4 regions of the Rhizobium sp. CNPSo 3670 genome follow, and region 1 is predicted to be linked to each of the others. Evidence: riboswitches for the same ligand, from Rfam matches in the RefSeq annotation. Region 1 holds a riboswitch; each other region holds the start of a gene.
What was found. A riboswitch is a leader RNA that binds a small molecule or an ion and turns the genes downstream of it on or off. The one in region 1 is predicted to bind cobalamin.
Positions count from the first base shown of each region.

Region 1 (4,552 bases):
GGCCGATGTCGCAGCCGAGCTGCAGCAGGAAGGCAAGCTGGCCATGCTCCTCGACACCTTCTGCAGTCGTCTTGATGTTCAGGCTTCTGCTGAGGCCAAGCATGGCGCGGACGATTTTTTCCTGCCGTTCGTCATCGCGATAGGTGGCGATGAAGCTCTTGTCGATCTTGATCTTGTCGAAGCGGTAGCGGGCGAGCTGGGCAAGGCTCGAATAGCCCGTGCCGAAATCGTCGAGAGCGATCTGGATGCCGGCCGCATGCAGCTCTTCGAGAATGATGGCGGCGATAGCGGGATCCTGGATCAGCGCGTTTTCGGTGATCTCAATCTCCAAGCGTTGCGGCGGCAGCCGACTTGCTGAAAGGACCTTGAGGATGCGGGAGGCCAGCAGCCTGTCTTCCATCTGCACCGGCGACACATTGAAGGACAACGTGACATGCGCTGGCCAAGTGAGCGCATCGCCGCAGGCCTGCGCAAGGAGATCCTCGAACAGGGCGGTGATCATCCCGGTTTCCTCGGCAATGTCGATGAAAACAGGCGGCGGAATATTGATACCATCCTCGCCGACCCAGCGCGCGAGGGCTTCGAAACCGCAAAGCTGGCCGGTTTTCAAATCAATCAAAGGTTGATAGAAAGGCATGATCGCCTTGTCGGCGATTGCCGCGCGCAGCCTGCTTTCCAGAGAGGCACGTTCCGTTACCTTGTCCTGCATCGAAGCTTCGAAGACGAGATAATGGTTGGGGCCGCGTGATTTGGCCTCATACATGGCGAGATCCGCACGGTGGGCGGCGTCTTCCAGCGGCTCGCTGCCCTCAAGCCAGCGATCGTAGCCGACGCTGGCGCCGACTTCGACGGCAAAGCCATCGATATGGATCGGCCGGGTGACTGCCTGGATCAGCAACTTGGCGAAACGCTCCTCGCGCTCTGCCGTCAGGGAAAAGGCGACGATGATGAATTCGTCACCGCCGAAGCGGTAAACGCAATCCGCGTTGCCAAGCGCGCAGATGCGTCTGGCAACTTCGACCAGCAACACGTCGCCGCCCTTGTGGCCGACGAGATCGTTGACTTTTTTGAAGCCGTCGAGGTCGACGGAGAAGATCGTGACGTTGTCGTCCCATTCCTCGATCTCGCCCTCGTCGCTTCCGACCGGCCGTGAGAGGATTTTGCGCTCGAAGGCGTAGCGGTTCGGCAGCTTGGTCAGATGGTCGTGGGTTGCCGTCCAATCGGCCTTTGCCTGTTCGGTGGCGCGCAGCTCCATTTCCTTGCGCAGGTCGGCGATGCGCAGCACCGAATAGATGAAGCTCATCGCGCCAGCGATGCCGAGAGCCAGCACGAGCTTATCCGCCCCGTACTCGCCGAAACCGGTCATGAAGGAGACGAGGCGGTCGTCGAAGTGCAGCACCGTGCCGAGGATCCAGAGGGTTACTCCGAAAACCACAACCGACACGCATTGCCTTCCGGCCCTGCTTCGGAAAAACGCAGGCATTATCGCATTCTCCATCTCCACCCTCTGCCGGACTATCAGGAAAATCTGAAATGTTCGTTGAAACCATAAGGCGAATTGTTGGAGGTGGCAGCCCGTCCGTTGCGGTGCTGTCGGGACGTCGGCTGCGCTACGGCGTTTCGCTGGTGCTGCTTCGAAGACTAGAGATTGTCCGGATTCAAGACGAGGGGAGCCTCACGAAAGAACGAGGGCGAGCGTGCTGTCGCATCGCTCGCCCTGTCTCGCTCTTCAGGCGGTGACGATCAGCAGCGGAACGCTGACGACCAGACCGACCATAACTAAGGTGAACGTCACGACCCTCATCAAGCGCAGGCGCCGCGTACGCTCCCCACTCCAATCATATGCCATAGCTTCCGTCTCCTTGGGACAAGGAAGTAGTCCCGGTCAGACCCGGTTCAATAGAGATGACGCGATTTGCTTGCGTAAGGCTGGATAGTATGAGGGATGTCTAATTCTCTAGAGGCGCAGCGACCAGCGCTGTCCATTGCTGGTCATCCGAACGACCACCAGCGGCTCGACGTCGACGAGCCAGAAGGAGGGGAGGGGAGCCTGAAGCACATGCGCAATCGCTGTTCTTATAATCGATGCGTGGGTGACGGCTATCACATGACCGCCGAGCGTGGATTGTTCATCCATCCAGCCGGCGACGCGCGTCCGCAGACCGAGAAAACTGTCGCCGCCATGTGGGGCGGCTTCCGGATCGCTCATCCAAGCCATGAGGTTCTCCGGCTCTTCGGTGCCGATTGCCGCAATCGGCCTGCCGGCCCAGCGGCCATTGTCGCAGTCGGCAAGCCGCTGTTCTATTTGAGCGTCGAGACCGAGGGCTGTAGCGGTCTGGCGGGCACGCAAAGCCGGGCTAGTGACGATCCGGTCGGCCCGAGGCAGGGCGGTCATCCGGCCGGCTTCTTCAGCGGCCTTGTCTTCCAGCGGCTCATCCAGCGGGAACAGGGCCTTGCGGCTTGCCGCCGTGGCGCCGTGACAGATCCAGGTGAGGCGGGTATTCACGGTTGTTCCGATCATCGCAATATGGTGGGGACGACCCTTCGACGGCGTCTCGAAGTTTCGTTGACAGTCTCTTCGGCGTCCAGATATAACCGTGCTGTTGCGGGTTTGGAAGCCGGTGGAAATCCGGCGCGGTCGCGCCACTGTGACCAGCGTGTCGAAGTTCTTTACGCTGGAAGTCAGACCCTGCCGCACAACACTCTTTCGACTGAACGCGTCATTCCGGAGGGATACATGTCTGACACCACTTTCGCGCCCGTTGCGGCACCGGCGCCAATCCCTGTAGGGGAAATCCTGCCCTGGGCGGTTTTCGGCGGCCTGCTGATGCTCATCGTTCTTTATTTCGTCGGCACCGAGGAAGGCGCGATGGCGCTGTTCAACGGCATGTATGTGCACGAATTCGTGCATGACGGCCGCCATCTGCTCGGCTTTCCCTGCCACTAAAGCGCATCGCGATCTTTCAGATTCGCTTCTCGCGCTTTAGGTCTTTGTTTACACATGTCGTTGTCGCAAAACCGCTGCACACTTTTGCGCGACATGCTTAGGGGGAATACTGACATGGTTGGAAAGCTTCTGCTTCGCGGCATGCTCGCGGGCCTGATTGCTGGCATCCTCGTTTTCGCTTTCGCCCATATCTTCGGCGAGCCGCTGGTTGATGCGGCAATCGCCTTCGAGGAGGCGAGCGCTGAGGCGGCGGGCGAAGCTGCCGAACCTGAAATCGTCAGCCGGGCCACGCAGGCTGGTCTCGGCCTTTTCACCGGCGTCATGGCCTACAGTATCGCCGTCGGCGGGCTCTTTTCGCTCGCCTTCGCCTTCGTACATGGCCGCTTCAGCAGCCTCTCGGCGCGCGGCACCTCGGCCGTCATCGCCATTGCCGCCTTCGTGGCAGTGGTGCTTGTTCCCGGAATCAAATATCCGGCCACCCCCCCGGCGGTCGGCAATCCCGAAACGATCGGCGTCAGGACCGAGCTGTTCTTCCTGATGATTGTCGTTTCGCTCGCCTCGCTGGTTGCCGCGATCGCGCTGTCGCGCCGCCTTGGCGAGCGCTTCGGTCTCTGGAACGGCGCGATCATCGCCGGCATCGCCTATCTCGTCTTCATCGGCTTCGTGCTTTATCTGTTGCCGCCGATCAACGAGGTGCCCGAGAATTTCTCGGCGATGGTACTCTGGCGGTTCCGCACCACCTCGCTCGGCATGCATGCAATCCTTTGGGCAACGCTCGGTCTGGTTTTCGGAGCGCTGGCAGAAAGGGGTCTTGCCGCCAAGAGTGGACTGCGGCCGGCGTTCCGGTGATGCGGCATATCGGAAGGTTTGCCTTTCTCGGTCTCATCGCGAGCCTGTTGCCAATGTTTATCGGAAATGCTTTCGGCCATGGGAGCAGCTCTGGCGGCTCCGATACCGGGCTCGATATTCCGGCAATTTCCCACGGCGAGATGGCGATCATTTCGGAGTATCGCAGCAGCATCAGCATGCTGGCGTCACGGGCTGCCGATACGAACGAATCGTTCCGGCGTGTCCTGAACTACGCCGAAATCCAGTATTCCTATTGCGTCTGGGGTCGGATGCCCGGCAGCGTGACGGACGAGGAGAGCCCGTTCAACGAATGCGCCCATGCCTATCTCGCGGCGACGAAAGCCGTGCTGCTGGCGATGCGTGAGATGCCGCGGGAGGCAACCGCGGCGGGCGAAATCATCTCGGCCATCGACGCCGAGATGGCGGGTCGCGGGCTTGCCTTTATTACCTGCCAGTTCAGCGGCGAGGCATTCAATACCGCCAATATCGTCAAGCCGAGCTGGAGCAAGGTGCCGCTGCATCCTGCCAGCATGGCGTCTCTGACGGCGTTGGCCGCCATGTTGGGGCTTGCCATCCTGACGCTTCGCCGTTTCCTGCGGCCGAAGGCTCAGTCGTCGGAATAGCGCTGCTCGCGCCACGGATCGCCATACATATGGTAGCCGTTCTTTTCCCAGAAGCCGGCCTCGTCGGCGGCGAGCAACTCGATGCGGCGCAGCCATTTGGCGCTTTTCCAGAAATAAAGATGCGGCACGACGA
Region 1 is NZ_JBXSOL010000028.1:21,673-26,224, reverse strand. It holds gene AC13QO_RS23925 (putative bifunctional diguanylate cyclase/phosphodiesterase) at 1-1,483, opposite strand, end outside; gene AC13QO_RS23920 (histidine phosphatase family protein) at 1,958-2,506, opposite strand; adenosylcobalamin (AdoCbl) riboswitch at 2,585-2,735, shown strand; gene AC13QO_RS23915 (CbtB domain-containing protein) at 2,738-2,947, shown strand; gene AC13QO_RS23910 (CbtA family protein) at 3,062-3,796, shown strand; gene AC13QO_RS23905 (hypothetical protein) at 3,850-4,419, shown strand; gene AC13QO_RS23900 (sulfite oxidase-like oxidoreductase) at 4,404-4,552, opposite strand, start outside.

Region 2 (4,552 bases), on a different contig from region 1:
CCAATGGATCTATTTCAATTCCAGTCGCACCGGGTTGATGCAGATCTGGCGCATCCATCCGGATGGCACAGGCCTCGAACAGGTGACGTCGGACAATCAGGGGAACTGGTTCGCCCATCCGTCGCCCAAAAACGACAAGGTGCTGATCCTGTCCTACGATCCTTCCGTCTTCGACCATCCGCGCGATCTCGACGTGCGGCTGCGGCTGATGGATATGGACGGCGGCAACCTGAAGACGCTGTTCGAGCTTTTCGGCGGGCAGGGCACGATCAACGTGCCCTGCTGGTCACCTGATGGTGACGAGTTTGCCTATGTCAGGTATTTTCCGGCGGCCTAAGCCGCTGCCGCTCGGCGCCGCCTGCGAGCGGCGTCCGCCAGATCTTCCAGCACACTCACCGACATCTCCCAGTCAATGCAGCCATCGGTGATGGACTGGCCGTAGACCAGCGGCTTGCCGGGAACGAGATCCTGGCGGCCGGCAACGAGGCTGCTTTCGATCATCATGCCCTTGATGTGGTGATTGCCCGCGGAGATCTGTCCCGCGACGTCCTTGACAACCCGTGGCTGGTTCATCGGATCTTTGCTGCTGTTGGCATGGCTGGCGTCGATGAGCATGCGCGGGGTGACCCCGAGTTTCAGGCATTCCGCTGTGACGGCTCCGACATCGGCCGCCTCATAATTCGGCCGCTTGCCGCCGCGCAGAATGATGTGGCAGTCTTCATTCCCCTTCGTCGAAGCGATTGCCGCCTGTCCGTCCTTGGTGACGGCCGGGAAGTGGTGCGGCTGCGAAGCGGCCAGGATCGCGTCGATCGCGACGCGAGCGCCTCCGTCGGTGCCGTTCTTGAAGCCGATCGGGCAGGAGAGGCCGGAGGCGAGCTGGCGATGGATCTGGCTCTCGGTCGTGCGGGCGCCGATCGCACCCCAGCTGACGAGATCGGCAATGTATTGCGGTGTGATCGTCTCGAGGAATTCGACACCCGCCGGAAGGCCCATCGCGTTGACGTCGAGCAGCAGGCGCCTGGCAATTCTCAGCCCTTCCTCGATACGGTAGCTGCCATCGAGATGCGGGTCGTTCATCAAGCCCTTCCAGCCGACTGTGGTGCGGGGCTTTTCGAAATAGACGCGCATGACGATTTCCAGATCACTGGAGAAGCGCTGTCGCTGCTCGGCCAGCCGCGCGGCATATTCGCGTGCAGCAACCGGATCGTGGATGGAGCAGGGGCCGATGACGACGATCAGGCGGTCGTCTTCACCCTTGAGAATCTGGTGGATGGCATTGCGGTTGCTGGTCACCGTCTCGCTGACTGAAGCGGTTCGGGGAATTTCCGCGATGATATCGGCGGGTCTGGTCAGCGGGGTGATCTCGAGAATACGCAGATCATTGATGGTGTCGGGCAAGGCATGGCTCCTGTTTGGTCATACCGTGCGGAACAGAAAAGCCGCCAGGTAGACTAGCGGCTGTTCGGGTTGTCGTCGCGTTGAATTCAGTTACGCACAGACCCGCATCCGCTGGAAGCAGCGGTACGAATAAAATCGCGAGGAGGCGTAGGCTGAAGTCGTCGACATTGCGCGTATGTAGCGTCGCGGCCGCTCATTGTCACGCAAAATCTGCGAGGCGAAATCACGGGTTCGCCTCTTTGAGGCTGACGTGCCGACGCTTGCCTCCGTTCCGATTTCCTGAAATAGATGCGCCGTCAGGTGCCCGCCCTCGAGGCGGGAGAATCGGGAATCCGGTGCAAGGCCGGAACGTGCCCAACGCTGTAAGGCCGACGTCTGCCGCTTCATCACGCCACTGGCTTTGCCGGGAAGGCTGCGGCAGATGGATGAAGCCAAGTCAGAAGACCGGCCTGGCGCGATAGACCCAACCCGCGCGGACGGCGGGCGGTTGCGTTGTTGGGGATTTGACGATGCGACCCTTTGATGCGGATGCCCTTTCGGCGGTGTCCGGTTTTTCGCCGGCCGAGCGCGAAGCCGTGTATCACGCGATCATGACGCGGCGTGACGTGCGCAGCCAGTTCCTGCCCGATCCCTTGCCCGACGATGTCGTGGCACGGCTCTTGACTGCCGCCCATCATGCGCCCTCGGTCGGCTTCATGCAGCCGTGGAATTTCGTCCTGGTGAAAAGCGAAGCCGTGCGAGCACGCGTAAGGGATGCCTTTGCGAATGCGAATGAGGAGGCGGCACTGATGTTCGAGGGCGAACGCCGGCAGACCTATCGCTCCCTGAAGCTGGAAGGCATCGTCGAGGCGCCGCTCGGCATATGCGTGACATGCGATCCCACCCGCGGCGGCAGCGTCGTGCTGGGGCGGACGCACAATCCGCGGATGGATTCCTATTCGACCGTTTGCGCTATCCAGAATCTCTGGCTTGCCGCCCGCGCCGAAGGGGTCGGCATCGGCTGGGTCAGCATCTTTCGCGAAGGCGACCTGAAAACAATTCTTGGCATACCGGAGCATATCGAGGTGGTCGCCTGGCTCTGCGCCGGCTTTGTCGACCGTCTTTATGACGAACCGGAACTTTCGGTCAAAGGTTGGCGGCAGCGGCTGCCGCTCGAGGAACTCGTTTTCCACGACGGATGGGGACGCAACGACCCGTAGCAATTACTGCTGCTGTGGTTGCGGCCCCGGCGTCGCCGGATTGGCAAGGTCGATCGAGCCCTGGTCGCCGGCAAGGAATTGCGGGCCGACCTGACGAACCTTGTTCTGCGTGGGGTCGTAGGGACGTTCGGCAACGGATGGCTGCGGCGGGGCTGATGCTGCCGCAGTATCTTTCGTCGGCGGTTTAGTGCGGACCGTCGTTATCGAGCCCTGCTCCGGCGGTTCGCTCAGGGCCTGCTTGCCGCGCATCTCCTCGTAATAGGCGGTGAGATTGCAGGCGCAGGAATTTTTCTCGCCAGGCGCGCGGTTCTTGTAGACAAAAGCGTTCTTCATGGCGCTATAGGGCGCGCCCGTTGCGACCGAGATCATGTTCGAGGAGTCGGTGCTGGTCACGTCGCGATAGAAGAGCTCGGTTTCAATGCCGGGGCACATCTTGGCGCAGGTCTGGGCATCGCGGCCGAAATCCACCGAAGTGGTATTTGAGCTGATCGGGAAGAAGCCACCGTCGCAGCTGCGCACGCAGATGGTGCTGATCGGTGAAAACATTTCGGCCCTCGGCAGGCCGTAACGCAGATCGGTCTCTTCACCGCCGCCGAGCGGAATGAAGGTATCGGTGCGCATCGCCTGTTCCTCGACACTCGGGGCGGGGTCGTCTGCGCTACGCTCGGTCGGGGCATAGAAATTGTCGCTGTTGCAGCCGTTGCGTTCGAGTGCCGCCGTCAATTCTCGGCGCGCGTCGTCAGTGCCGTCGCCCTGGTTGCGCAGTTCGTCGCGGCGCTCCTGGAGATAACGGATATTGTCGATCATCCGGGCTTCGGCGTCAGAGAGTTCGGCGCAAAAATCGGCGTTGTCACTGCCAATCACGACCATGCTGCCGGAAGTGCATCCGTTATTGCGCAGATCGTTGCGGACCTTGCGCAGCTCGAGGTTCTGCTCGGCCATGGCATTTGCATATTGGCGCGCTTCCGGCCCGTTATTGCTACCGATCGATCGTGGCAGGTCGGCAAGGCGACCGCGCAAGTCGTTGCAAATAGCGCTGGTCTGTGCGGCGGCCGGTGATGCCAGCGCAAGCATAAGAGCAAGAGACAGATTTCGGCGTTTCACGGCGTCGTCCGGGAATGAGAAAATGTCGATCGGTCAAAGGTGGCGTCCATCCGCCGTACCTTGTCTCTTAACGTGTTTCTCTTAATAAGCTTGGATGAATTCCTAGCGCATTTTCGAGATTTTAGCCAGAAGATGTGGGTAATCTTCCGTTAGGTAAGTAGAACAGCATTGCACCCGGAGGCGGACACAGCAGCCGTCAACAGCAGTTCCCTTCTTCATACGAATTGTTATTCTTGGCGCTCGTTCCCGCGGGGAGTTGGTTTCACTGAGGATAAAGCGATGCGCTACATGCTGATGCTGCATGCGGACGAAACTGCCGGGAAGTCCATAGCGCCTGAGGACATGGGGCGCTTCATGGAGCAGATGCATGCCTATCAACAAGCGCTGGAGAAGGCGGCAGCATTTGTCTCCAGCAATGCGCTCGTCAGTTCCTCTGAGGCCAGTCTCGTTCGTGCTCAAGGAAACGAGGTCAGCGTTTTGGACGGCCCTTATGCCGATGTTCGCGAACAGTTCGGTGGGTACTTTATCATCGACGTCGCCGATATGGACGAGGCCAACAAATGGGCGGCACGCTGTCCTGCCGCGACCTGGGGAACGGTTGAGGTTCGTCGCATCAGGGATGCGTCGGAATATGCGGGATGACGGTTTCTGGTTCCAGCGTTGCCCGAGGTGTAGCAGAGCGGGTGGCGCGCGAGAGCTATGGACGACTCGTCGCTTACCTTGGCGGGCGTTTGGGTGATATCGCGTCCGCGGAGGATGCGCTCGCGACGGCTTTCCTCACGGCTCTCGCAAAATGGCCTGTCGATGGCGTGCCCGACAACCCCGATGCCTGGCTGTTGACCATCGCGCGC
Region 2 is NZ_JBXSOL010000004.1:224,341-228,892, reverse strand. It holds gene AC13QO_RS05840 (TolB family protein) at 1-337, shown strand, start outside; gene AC13QO_RS05835 (3-deoxy-7-phosphoheptulonate synthase) at 334-1,398, opposite strand; cobalamin riboswitch at 1,680-1,865, shown strand; gene bluB (5,6-dimethylbenzimidazole synthase) at 1,908-2,597, shown strand; gene AC13QO_RS05825 (DUF2865 domain-containing protein) at 2,601-3,701, opposite strand; gene AC13QO_RS05820 (YciI family protein) at 3,981-4,343, shown strand; gene AC13QO_RS05815 (RNA polymerase sigma factor) at 4,340-4,552, shown strand, end outside.
Region 2: linked by a shared signal. The riboswitch ahead of bluB (5,6-dimethylbenzimidazole synthase) and the one ahead of AC13QO_RS23915 (CbtB domain-containing protein) in region 1 are both predicted to bind cobalamin.

Region 3 (4,552 bases), on a different contig from region 1:
CAAGTTGAGATGCAGCGCCCCGTGGCCGGCCGAAAGGACCTGCGGCGAGATCATCGCGAGAAGCCCGACGATGATGCCGCCGAGCGCCGGGCGAAAGGGCGGAGCGATCGAGCTTTTGCGCGCCACCTCCTCAATGAAGGCCACGCCCTGCATGAGGAGAATGCCAACGCCGGCGCAGAAGACGCCGAGCAGCAGCGCCGGGACATAATCGGCCGGCACGACCGAGCCGAAGCTGCCGATATCGATGGTGAAATCGCCCTCGGCAAGCAGCCTTGCGATGAGGGTCGAAACGAGGGCAGAGACCACAACCGGGGTTAACGATACGATGGTGTAGGTGCCGATGATCAGCTCGAAGGCGTAGAAGCCGCCCGTCAGCGGCGCGTTGAAGGCGGCGGCAATGGCGCCGGCCGCGCCGCAACCGACGAGGATGCGCAGGTCCGAGCGGCGCAGCTGCAGCTTCAGGCCGAATTTGGAGGCAATGCCGGCGGCGAGCTGGGTATAGCCGGCCTCCAGGCCGACGGAGGCGCCGAAGCCGTTGGAGATCAGGTTCTGTACGGCAACGATGATGCTATCGGTGAGGGAGAGGCGGCCGCCATGCAGAGCATTCGCCTCGATCGGGTCGACCATGGGTTTCTTGCGCCGTTTGGCGAGCACCAGGAGCAGCAGGCCGAGCAGGGCGCCGCCTATGACGGGGGCGGTGAGCAGCAGCATCTTGTCCTGGATTACCGACGCGCTCAGCCGTTCGCTGTCGGCGATGCCGAAAACAAGCTGGTGCAGTTCGCTGGAGACATAGCTCATGCCGGTCACGGCAAGGCCCGAGGCGATGCCGACGACGGCGCCGGCCAGGGACAGGCCGACTTCGCTGCGGCGCGTCAGGGCGCGCAGTCGCCCCGGATCGAAGAAAACACGCAGCGCGCTCAGGCGGCGCCGATCCAATTTCATAAGCATGGCTAGACAACTAGGCGAGGAGAGGCCGGGTCAAGGGCGGGGGTGCAGTCGCCTTGCAACGCAATTGCGGCGAAAAGCCGACGGTCACATCAAATATTCATGACGTAAGCCGCTGATAAAAGACGATATTTCCGGTGGGGTCAGTGGTGTTGGCCGGCCTTTCGCGCAGTCCAGCGGGAAGGCGGTGGCGAAGGTCGGTTGACTTCACCCGCCGGCTTGCCTAACCATCTGAGGAATAACGGATGGTTCCGGATCGGCATTTCGCCTTCCGGATGAAAAGGGAATGTGACGGGGCGGACCCACATCGGGCGCCTTCATCACAGCCGACCCCGCGACTGTAGAGCGGTCAGGGTCTTCCATCCGGCATCGGACCTCTTCCGGCCTAACCGCAATAGTGCAGGCGGGCGGGATGGGCGACATGCCGGAAAAGCCACTGGAAATGCATGGTGATCAACCGGGGTCGGACGCCTCTAACTCTACGAATCGTCCACCTTTTCACCGAGGCAGCCGGGAAGGCGAGGCAGATCCGCTGGCACGATCAGGGGCGACCGGGCTTCCGGTTCGCCCCCGATCGCCGCCGATAACCACGAGCCAGGAGACCTGCCTTCCGTGCCGGGCGAACAGCCCAAACCTGGGCAAGAGACCCGCTGCCAGCACGGAGGTTGTTTTGGCTGAAAGAACGAAGCTAGCGCCGCCTCTGGTGGTGCGTATGAGAGGTGCCGGTTCGTCGCCTTCAGGTTATGTCTGCGTATTACGCGCCTTCCTTTCCTCCCTCATTCCTGTGCTTGTCACAGGAATCCGGCCACGGCCCGTCCGCGCCGTGATTAATTATGCGCAGGCAACGAATGAGCCTTCCGTGCCCAAGGACTTGGGCACGCTGGATTCCTGTGACAAGCACAGGAATGAGGGAAGTGAATGGGGTGGCGCGGCTTTCCCAAGCAAAGTTTTGGCTACCGTGGCTCATAAAGTTAAAACTAGAACAAGCTGCAGCGGCACGCCTCCTCAGAGGAATATTCGGGCATGACCACCACGCTCATCCTCGGCGGGGCACGCTCCGGCAAATCCCGTTTCGCCGAAAATCTCGTTATGGCAAGCGGCCTCGAGCGCCACTATCTCGCCACCGGCCGTGCCTGGGACGAGGAGATGCAGAAGCGTATTGCCCAGCACAGGACCGATCGCGGCCCTTCCTGGATGACGCATGAGGAGCCGCTCGATCTTTTCGGCGTGCTTGCCGCCATCGATGGCGAGGGACGCATTGTGCTTGTCGATTGCCTGACGCTCTGGGTGACCAACCTGATGATGGCGGAGCGCGAGATGGCTGTGGAATTTGCCGCGCTCGCCGATTTCCTCCCCGGCGCCAAGGCGCAACTCGTCTTCGTTTCCAACGAGGTTGGTCTCGGCATCGTGCCTGACAATCGCATGGCGCGCGATTTTCGCGATCATGCCGGACGGCTGCACCAAACAATCGCGGCGAAGGCCGACGAGGTCTATTTCATCGCGGCCGGTCTGCCGCTGAAAATGAAGGGTTGAAGTTCCATGAACCAGCAGAAAATCCCCGCAACCGTCATCACCGGCTTCCTCGGCGCCGGCAAGACGACGATGATCCGCAACCTGCTCACCAATTCCGGCGGCAAAAAGATTGCGCTTATCATCAACGAGTTCGGCGATCTCGGTGTCGATGGCGAGGTCCTGAAGGGCTGCGGCGCGGAGAATTGCAGCGAGGACGACATTATCGAGCTCACCAATGGCTGCATCTGCTGCACCGTCGCCGACGATTTCATTCCAACGATGACGAAGCTGCTGGAGCGCGAACAGCGGCCCGACCATATCGTCATCGAAACCTCCGGCCTCGCCCTGCCGCAGCCGCTGGTCGCCGCCTTCAACTGGCCTGATATCCGCACCCAGGTGACCGTCGACGGCGTCATTACGGTCGTCGACAGTGCGGCCGTTGCCGCCGGCCGTTTCGCCGACGACCATGATGCAGTCGAGGCGGCGCGCAGCGAGGACGACTCGCTCGATCATGAGAGCCCGATCGAGGAGCTGTTCGAAGACCAGCTCACATGCGCCGATCTCATCGTGCTCAACAAGACCGACCTGATCGATGGCGATGGCCTTGACCGCGTGAAGAGCGAAGTCGCCTCCCGCATTGCCCGCAAGCCGGTCATGATCGAAGCCAGGAATGGCGAGGTGCCGGCAGGCGTGCTGCTCGGCCTCGGCATCGGCACGGAAGACGATATCGCCAACCGCAAGTCCCATCACGAGCTGGAGCACGAGGAGGGGGCGCCACACGACCACGACGAATTCGAAAGCTTCGTTGTCGAACTCGGCGCTGTTTCCGATCCGACGGGCTTTGTCGAGAAGCTGAAGGGCATCATCGCCGAGCATGATGTGCTGCGCCTCAAAGGCTTCATCGACGTCTCGGGCAAGCCCATGCGCCTGCAACTGCAGGCCGTCGGCAGCCGCATCGACCAGTATTTCGACCGCGCCTGGGCAGCGGACGAGGCGCGCCGCACGCGCCTCGTCGTCATCGGCTTGCATGAAATGAACGAGGACGCGGTACGCAAGACGATCGAAGCGCTCGTTCAGGGATAATCGATGCATCTGCTTCTTGCCCAGCAGGGAACGATCAGCGACGGCGAGGAGGCGATCGACCTCGGCCAGTCGCCCGGCGATATACTGTTTCTTTCGGCTGCCGACACCGAACTCGCCGCGATTGCTGCCGCCTATCACGAGTGTGAAGGGATGCCGCATTCGCTGAGGCTCGCGAATCTGATGAGCCTCAAGCATCCAATGTCGGTCGATACCTATGTCGAGCGAACGGCCCGGCACGCCAAGTTGATCGTCGTGCGTGCGCTCGGCGGCGCCAGCTATTTCCATTATGCGCTGGAGGCGCTGCACGCCGTTGCTGCCCGGAATGGCGTGAAAATTGCGGTATTGCCTGGCGATGCCAAGCCGGATGCCGGGCTGGTTCCTTTCTCCAATGTTGACCTCGACGATCTCAACGGGCTGTGGGCCTACCTGATCGAAGGCGGCGACACCAATGCGCGGGATTTTCTCGCCTATGCTTCGGCGATGCTGTCAGGGGCGGAGAAGCCGGCGCCGGCAGTGCCGCTGATGAAGGCGGGCATCTGGTGGCCGGGGCGAGGGGCGATCGGGGTCGAGGAGTGGCGGCGGGTCGTCGGTTCGCATGTCGCGCCAACGTCGTCCGTCAAGCGTGGGACACCAAGCTCGACAGAAGAGATGGAATTCGAACCCACGTCCCCCATCGTCGCCATCAGCTTCTACCGTGCCCTGGTCCAGAGCGGCGAGACGGGGCCGGTCGAGGCGCTGATCGAGGCCCTGGCCGCGCTTGGCCTGCGGCCGCTGCCGGTCTTTGCCTACAGCCTAAAGGATCCCGTTTCGACAGGCGTTCTCGAGAGCGTGTTTTCGGCGTTGAAACCGGATGTCGTCATCAACACAACGGGCTTTGCAGTCTCCGCACCGGGCGCGGACCGGCAACCGACGGTGCTGGAGGCGGATGGCGCCGTCGTGCTGCAGGCAATCCTGTCGGCTTCGTCGAGGGAGGCCTGGGTGGCTTCGTCGCAGGGTCTGTCGGCGCGCGACC
Region 3 is NZ_JBXSOL010000016.1:74,428-78,979, forward strand. It holds gene AC13QO_RS18190 (chloride channel protein) at 1-948, opposite strand, end outside; cobalamin riboswitch at 1,175-1,570, shown strand; gene cobU (bifunctional adenosylcobinamide kinase/adenosylcobinamide-phosphate guanylyltransferase) at 1,969-2,478, shown strand; gene cobW (cobalamin biosynthesis protein CobW) at 2,485-3,540, shown strand; gene cobN (cobaltochelatase subunit CobN) at 3,544-4,552, shown strand, end outside.
Region 3: linked by a shared signal. The riboswitch ahead of cobU (bifunctional adenosylcobinamide kinase/adenosylcobinamide-phosphate guanylyltransferase) and the one ahead of AC13QO_RS23915 (CbtB domain-containing protein) in region 1 are both predicted to bind cobalamin.

Region 4 (4,552 bases), on a different contig from region 1:
ACGCCTTCCTCAGAGCCATAGAAGATGCGTTCGCGGGCGAGGTATCCGTGCAGGTTCATCTGCCCGAGGCCGATCGCATGGCTCTCGTCATTGCCTTTCTCGATCGAAGGAACTGAGGAGATATGGCTCATATCGGACACCGCTGTCAGCGCCCGGATCGAGGTCTCGATCGTCTTGCCGAAGTCGGTCGAATCCATCGCCGCAGCAATGTTCAGGGAGCCGAGATTGCAGGAAATATCCTTGCCGAGATGCTTGTAGGAAAGGTCGTCATAATAGTCGCTCGCCTCGCTCACCTGCAGGATCTCCGAGCATAGGTTGCTCATGGAGATGCGCCCGGCAATCGGGTTCGAGCGGTTCACCGTGTCCTCGAACATGATGTAGGGGTAGCCGCTTTCGAACTGGATTTCGGCGATCACCTGGAAGAATTCGCGCGCCTTGATCTTCTTCTTCGAGATGCGGGCGTCCGCCACCATTTCCCGGTACTTCTCCGTCACCGAAATCTCGGTGAAAGGCACGCCGTAGACCCGTTCCACGTCGTAGGGCGAGAACAGGTACATGTCCTCATTGTTCTTGGCGAGTTCGAAGGTGATGTCGGGCACGACAACGCCGAGCGACAGCGTCTTGATGCGGATTTTCTCATCGGCGTTTTCACGCTTGGTGTCGAGAAAGCGCATGATATCGGGATGATGGGCGTTCAGATAAACCGCACCCGCCCCCTGCCGCGCACCGAGCTGATTGGCATAGGAGAAGCTGTCTTCCAGGAGCTTCATGACGGGGATGATGCCGGAGGACTGGTTTTCGATCTGCTTGATCGGCGCGCCCGCCTCGCGGATATTGGTCAGCGACAGGGCCACGCCGCCGCCGCGTTTCGACAACTGCAGCGCCGAATTGATCGACCGGCCGATCGATTCCATGTTGTCCTCGACGCGCAGCAGGAAACAGGAAACGAGTTCGCCGCGCTGCTTCTTGCCGGCATTGAGGAAGGTGGGCGTTGCCGGCTGGAAGCGGCCGGAAATGATCTCGTCGACTATGTCGCGAGCAAGGGCCTCATCGCCGCGCGCCAAAGCCAGCGCCACCATGCAGATGCGGTCTTCGTAGCGCTCGAGATATCGCTTTCCGTCGAAGGTCTTCAGCGTATAGCTGGTGTAATATTTGAAAGCCCCGAGGAAGGTAGGAAACCGGAATTTCCTGGCATAGGCCTGATCGAACAGGTCGCGGACGAAATTGAAGGAATACTGGTCGAGAACCTCCTGCTCGTAATAGCCCTCCGTGACGAGGTAATCGAGCTTTTCCCGAAGATTGTGAAAGAACACGGTGTTCTGGTTCACATGCTGCAGGAAATATTGCCTGGCCGCCATGCGATCCTTGTCGAGCTGGATCTTTCCCTCGTCGTCGTAGAGGTTCAGCATCGCGTTCAGTGCATGATAGTCGAGTGTTTCGGCCGCTTTCAGCGGTTTTGCGCCCGCGTCCCGCGTCAGATGTGTTCCCGTGTCCAAAATCGTCCCATCCCGTCTTTGACATTGGCGATATCCTCGGCAGTTCCCAGGAGCTCGAACCTGTAGAGGTACGGCACCTGGCACTTCTTCGAGATGACATCGCCGGCGAGGCCATAGGTCTCGCCGAAATTGCTGTTGCCCGCAGCAATCACGCCGCGGATGTTGGAGCGGTTTTCCGCCTCGTTGAGGAAGCGGATCACCTGCTCGGGCACGGCCCCTTTACCGCCGTTTCCGCAATAGGTAGGCGAGATCAGCACATAGGGTTCGCGAATGTGGATGGCCTCAGCGCCGAGGGGGATGCGCGCCGCGCGCAATCCCAGCTTCTCGACGAAACGATGGGTGTTCCCGGATCGGCTGGAATAATAGACGATCAGCCCCACCGCTTTTCTCCGGTCAGGAGAGCGCGCTGATCATGTCGGGGCGGAAGCCCGCCCAATGCTGCTCGCCGGCAACGACGACCGGAACCTGCATGTAGCCCATGCCACGCACGCGATCGAGCGCTTCGGCATCCTCGGAAATATCGACGATCTCATAATCCACGCCAAGGCGATCGAGGGCGCGGTAAGTGGCCGTGCATTGGACACAGGCCGGCTTGCTGTAAACGGTAACGCTCATCATGTTCCTCGTGAAGTCAATGAATTCAGGACGCAGGACTGGGATCGGGCGCCATGCGGCGTCCGGGGAAATGCTTGATAGTGATCTGGCAAGGTTGGCGCTTTAAACGCCTGACTTGGTCCCTCGCAGGATGTGCGCGGGCGCCGGCCTTGATGCTCTCGACATGACTTCAAACCCCGAAGTGCTCATGCGGTCGTTCGGGGCAGCGCAACAGCCGCGGATCATTCCGCTGCATGCACGCGACCTTCCGGACACCCCGCCCGTGGACGTTTCATTCAAGGCAGGTCTCCTGGCTCACGGGTCGAAGCACCTGCCCAGCCTTCCCGAGGTATCATGCCCCAGTGACCCGAAATCGGACAGTTGCTCTCCGCTCACAGTTGCGGGGGCAGCTCCGGCCTTGCCCCACCCTCATGGCGAGACGCACCGTATTCCCGTCTTAGCCCACGATCCTCACGAATCGAAGGAACCTTGAACACTAGATATAGTACGCGAATCGAAATTCACGTCAACGGATGGTTTGTGCGTTGCGTTACGGCAGGTTTGAAATTACTGCGTTCCTGTGAAAAACATGGATAATGAAGGCTTAAACAAAACGAACTGTGGAGAAGGCCTGAACGACGAGAGCCGGCCTGTAGCCGGCTCTGCGGTTTTCGATTCCGGATCGGCCCTAATCGGCGCTCCGAAGAGGAAAGGATTTATTCCTCTACGCGGAGCAGCCTGAGCGCGTTGATCGTAACCAGCACGGTGGCTCCGGTATCGGCGAGAATCGCCGGCCAGAGCCCGGTGATCCCGATGATCGTGGTCACCAGGAAGACAGCCTTCAGCCCGAGTGCAATGGTGATATTCTCGAGGATATTGCGCATCGTCCGCTGCGAAAGCGCGATCATTCGCGCCACGTCGCCAACGCGCCCGTGCAGCACGGCGGCATCGGCCGTCTCCAGCGCCACATCGGTGCCGCCGCCCATGGCGATACCGATGTCGGCGGCGGCGAGCGCCGGCGCGTCGTTGATGCCGTCGCCGACCTTGGCGACTATGAAGCCCTTGCGCTTCAATTCGCCGACGACCCGCTGCTTGTCCTCGGGCATCATCTCGCCCCGCCAGTCGATGCCGAGCATGTCTGCGACGGCTGCCGCCGTCCGCTTGTTGTCGCCGGTCAGCATCATCGCCTTGACCCCGGCCGATTTGAGCGCCGAGAGCCCGGCCGCGGCGTCCTCGCGCGGCTCGTCGCGCATGGCGATCAGGCCGGCCGCAGCGCCATTGACGAGCAGCACCGACACGCTCTTGCCCTCATCATTGAGCCCTGCAATACGCGCCTCCTGTTCCGCGTCAAGTGCCGCCCGCTCGCGGGCGGCGGGCGGCGACAAGAGATCAACTGCCTCGCCGCCGATTTTGCCGGTGACACCCTTGCCCGGCAGCGCTTCCAGCTCGAAGGCGGGTGGCACGGGCACGCTGTCCGCCTTGGCGCGGTGGAGAATCGCCTGTGCCAGGGGATGGCTGGAGCCCTGCTCGAGCACCGCCGCGCGCGACAGGAGCTGCGCCTCACCCAATCCAAAGGAAAGGATGTCGGTCACCCGAGGCTTGCCTTCCGTCAGCGTGCCCGTCTTGTCGAAGGCGACCATCGTCACCTTGCCGAGCGTCTCCAGGACCGCACCGCCCTTCATCAGCAGCCCGCGCCTCGCGCCCGCCGACAGCGAAGCCGCGATCGCCGCCGGCGTCGAGATGACGAGGGCGCAAGGGCAGCCGATCAGCAGGATGGCAAGACCCTTGTAGATCCACTCACTCCACGCGCCGCCGAAGAACAGCGGCGGAACGACCGCGACCAGCGCGGCAACGACGACCACACCCGGCGTGTAGTAGCGCGAAAACCGCTCGATGAAGCGCTCCGTCGGCGCCTTCGATTCCTGCGCTTCTTCCACCAGCTTGACGACGCGGGCGATGGTATTGTCGGCAGCAGCCGCCGTGACGCGAACCCTCAGCACCGCATCGCCATTGACCGTACCGGCATAGACCACGGCGTCGACGCCCTTGCGCACCGGCGTGCTCTCGCCCGTCACCGGAGCCTCGTCGATCGCGCTCTCGCCTGATACGATGACGCCGTCGGCAGAGATGCGATCGCCGGGGCGAACCATGATAACCGTGCCGACGGCAAGGCTTTCAGCCGGCACCTCTCGCTTCTGCCCATTGTCTTCGAGCAGCGCAGTCTTCGGCACCAGGGCCGTCAGCGATTGTATGCTTTCACGCGCCTTGCCCGCCGCCACGCCTTCGAGCAACTCGCCGACGAGAAACAGGAATACGACCGTTGCCGCTTCCTCGCCGGCATTGATGATAACAGCGCCGACGGCGGCGATCGTCATCAGCATCTCGATCGAAAACGGCGTGCCGGAGAGAGCCGCCATGACGGCGCGGCGCGCGATCGGCACCAGGCCGACCAGGATGGCGAC
Region 4 is NZ_JBXSOL010000048.1:6,637-11,188, forward strand. It holds gene nrdE (class 1b ribonucleoside-diphosphate reductase subunit alpha) at 1-1,496, opposite strand, end outside; gene nrdI (class Ib ribonucleoside-diphosphate reductase assembly flavoprotein NrdI) at 1,475-1,876, opposite strand; gene nrdH (glutaredoxin-like protein NrdH) at 1,890-2,111, opposite strand; cobalamin riboswitch at 2,374-2,597, opposite strand; gene AC13QO_RS27660 (heavy metal translocating P-type ATPase) at 2,807-4,552, opposite strand, start outside.
Region 4: linked by a shared signal. The riboswitch ahead of nrdH (glutaredoxin-like protein NrdH) and the one ahead of AC13QO_RS23915 (CbtB domain-containing protein) in region 1 are both predicted to bind cobalamin.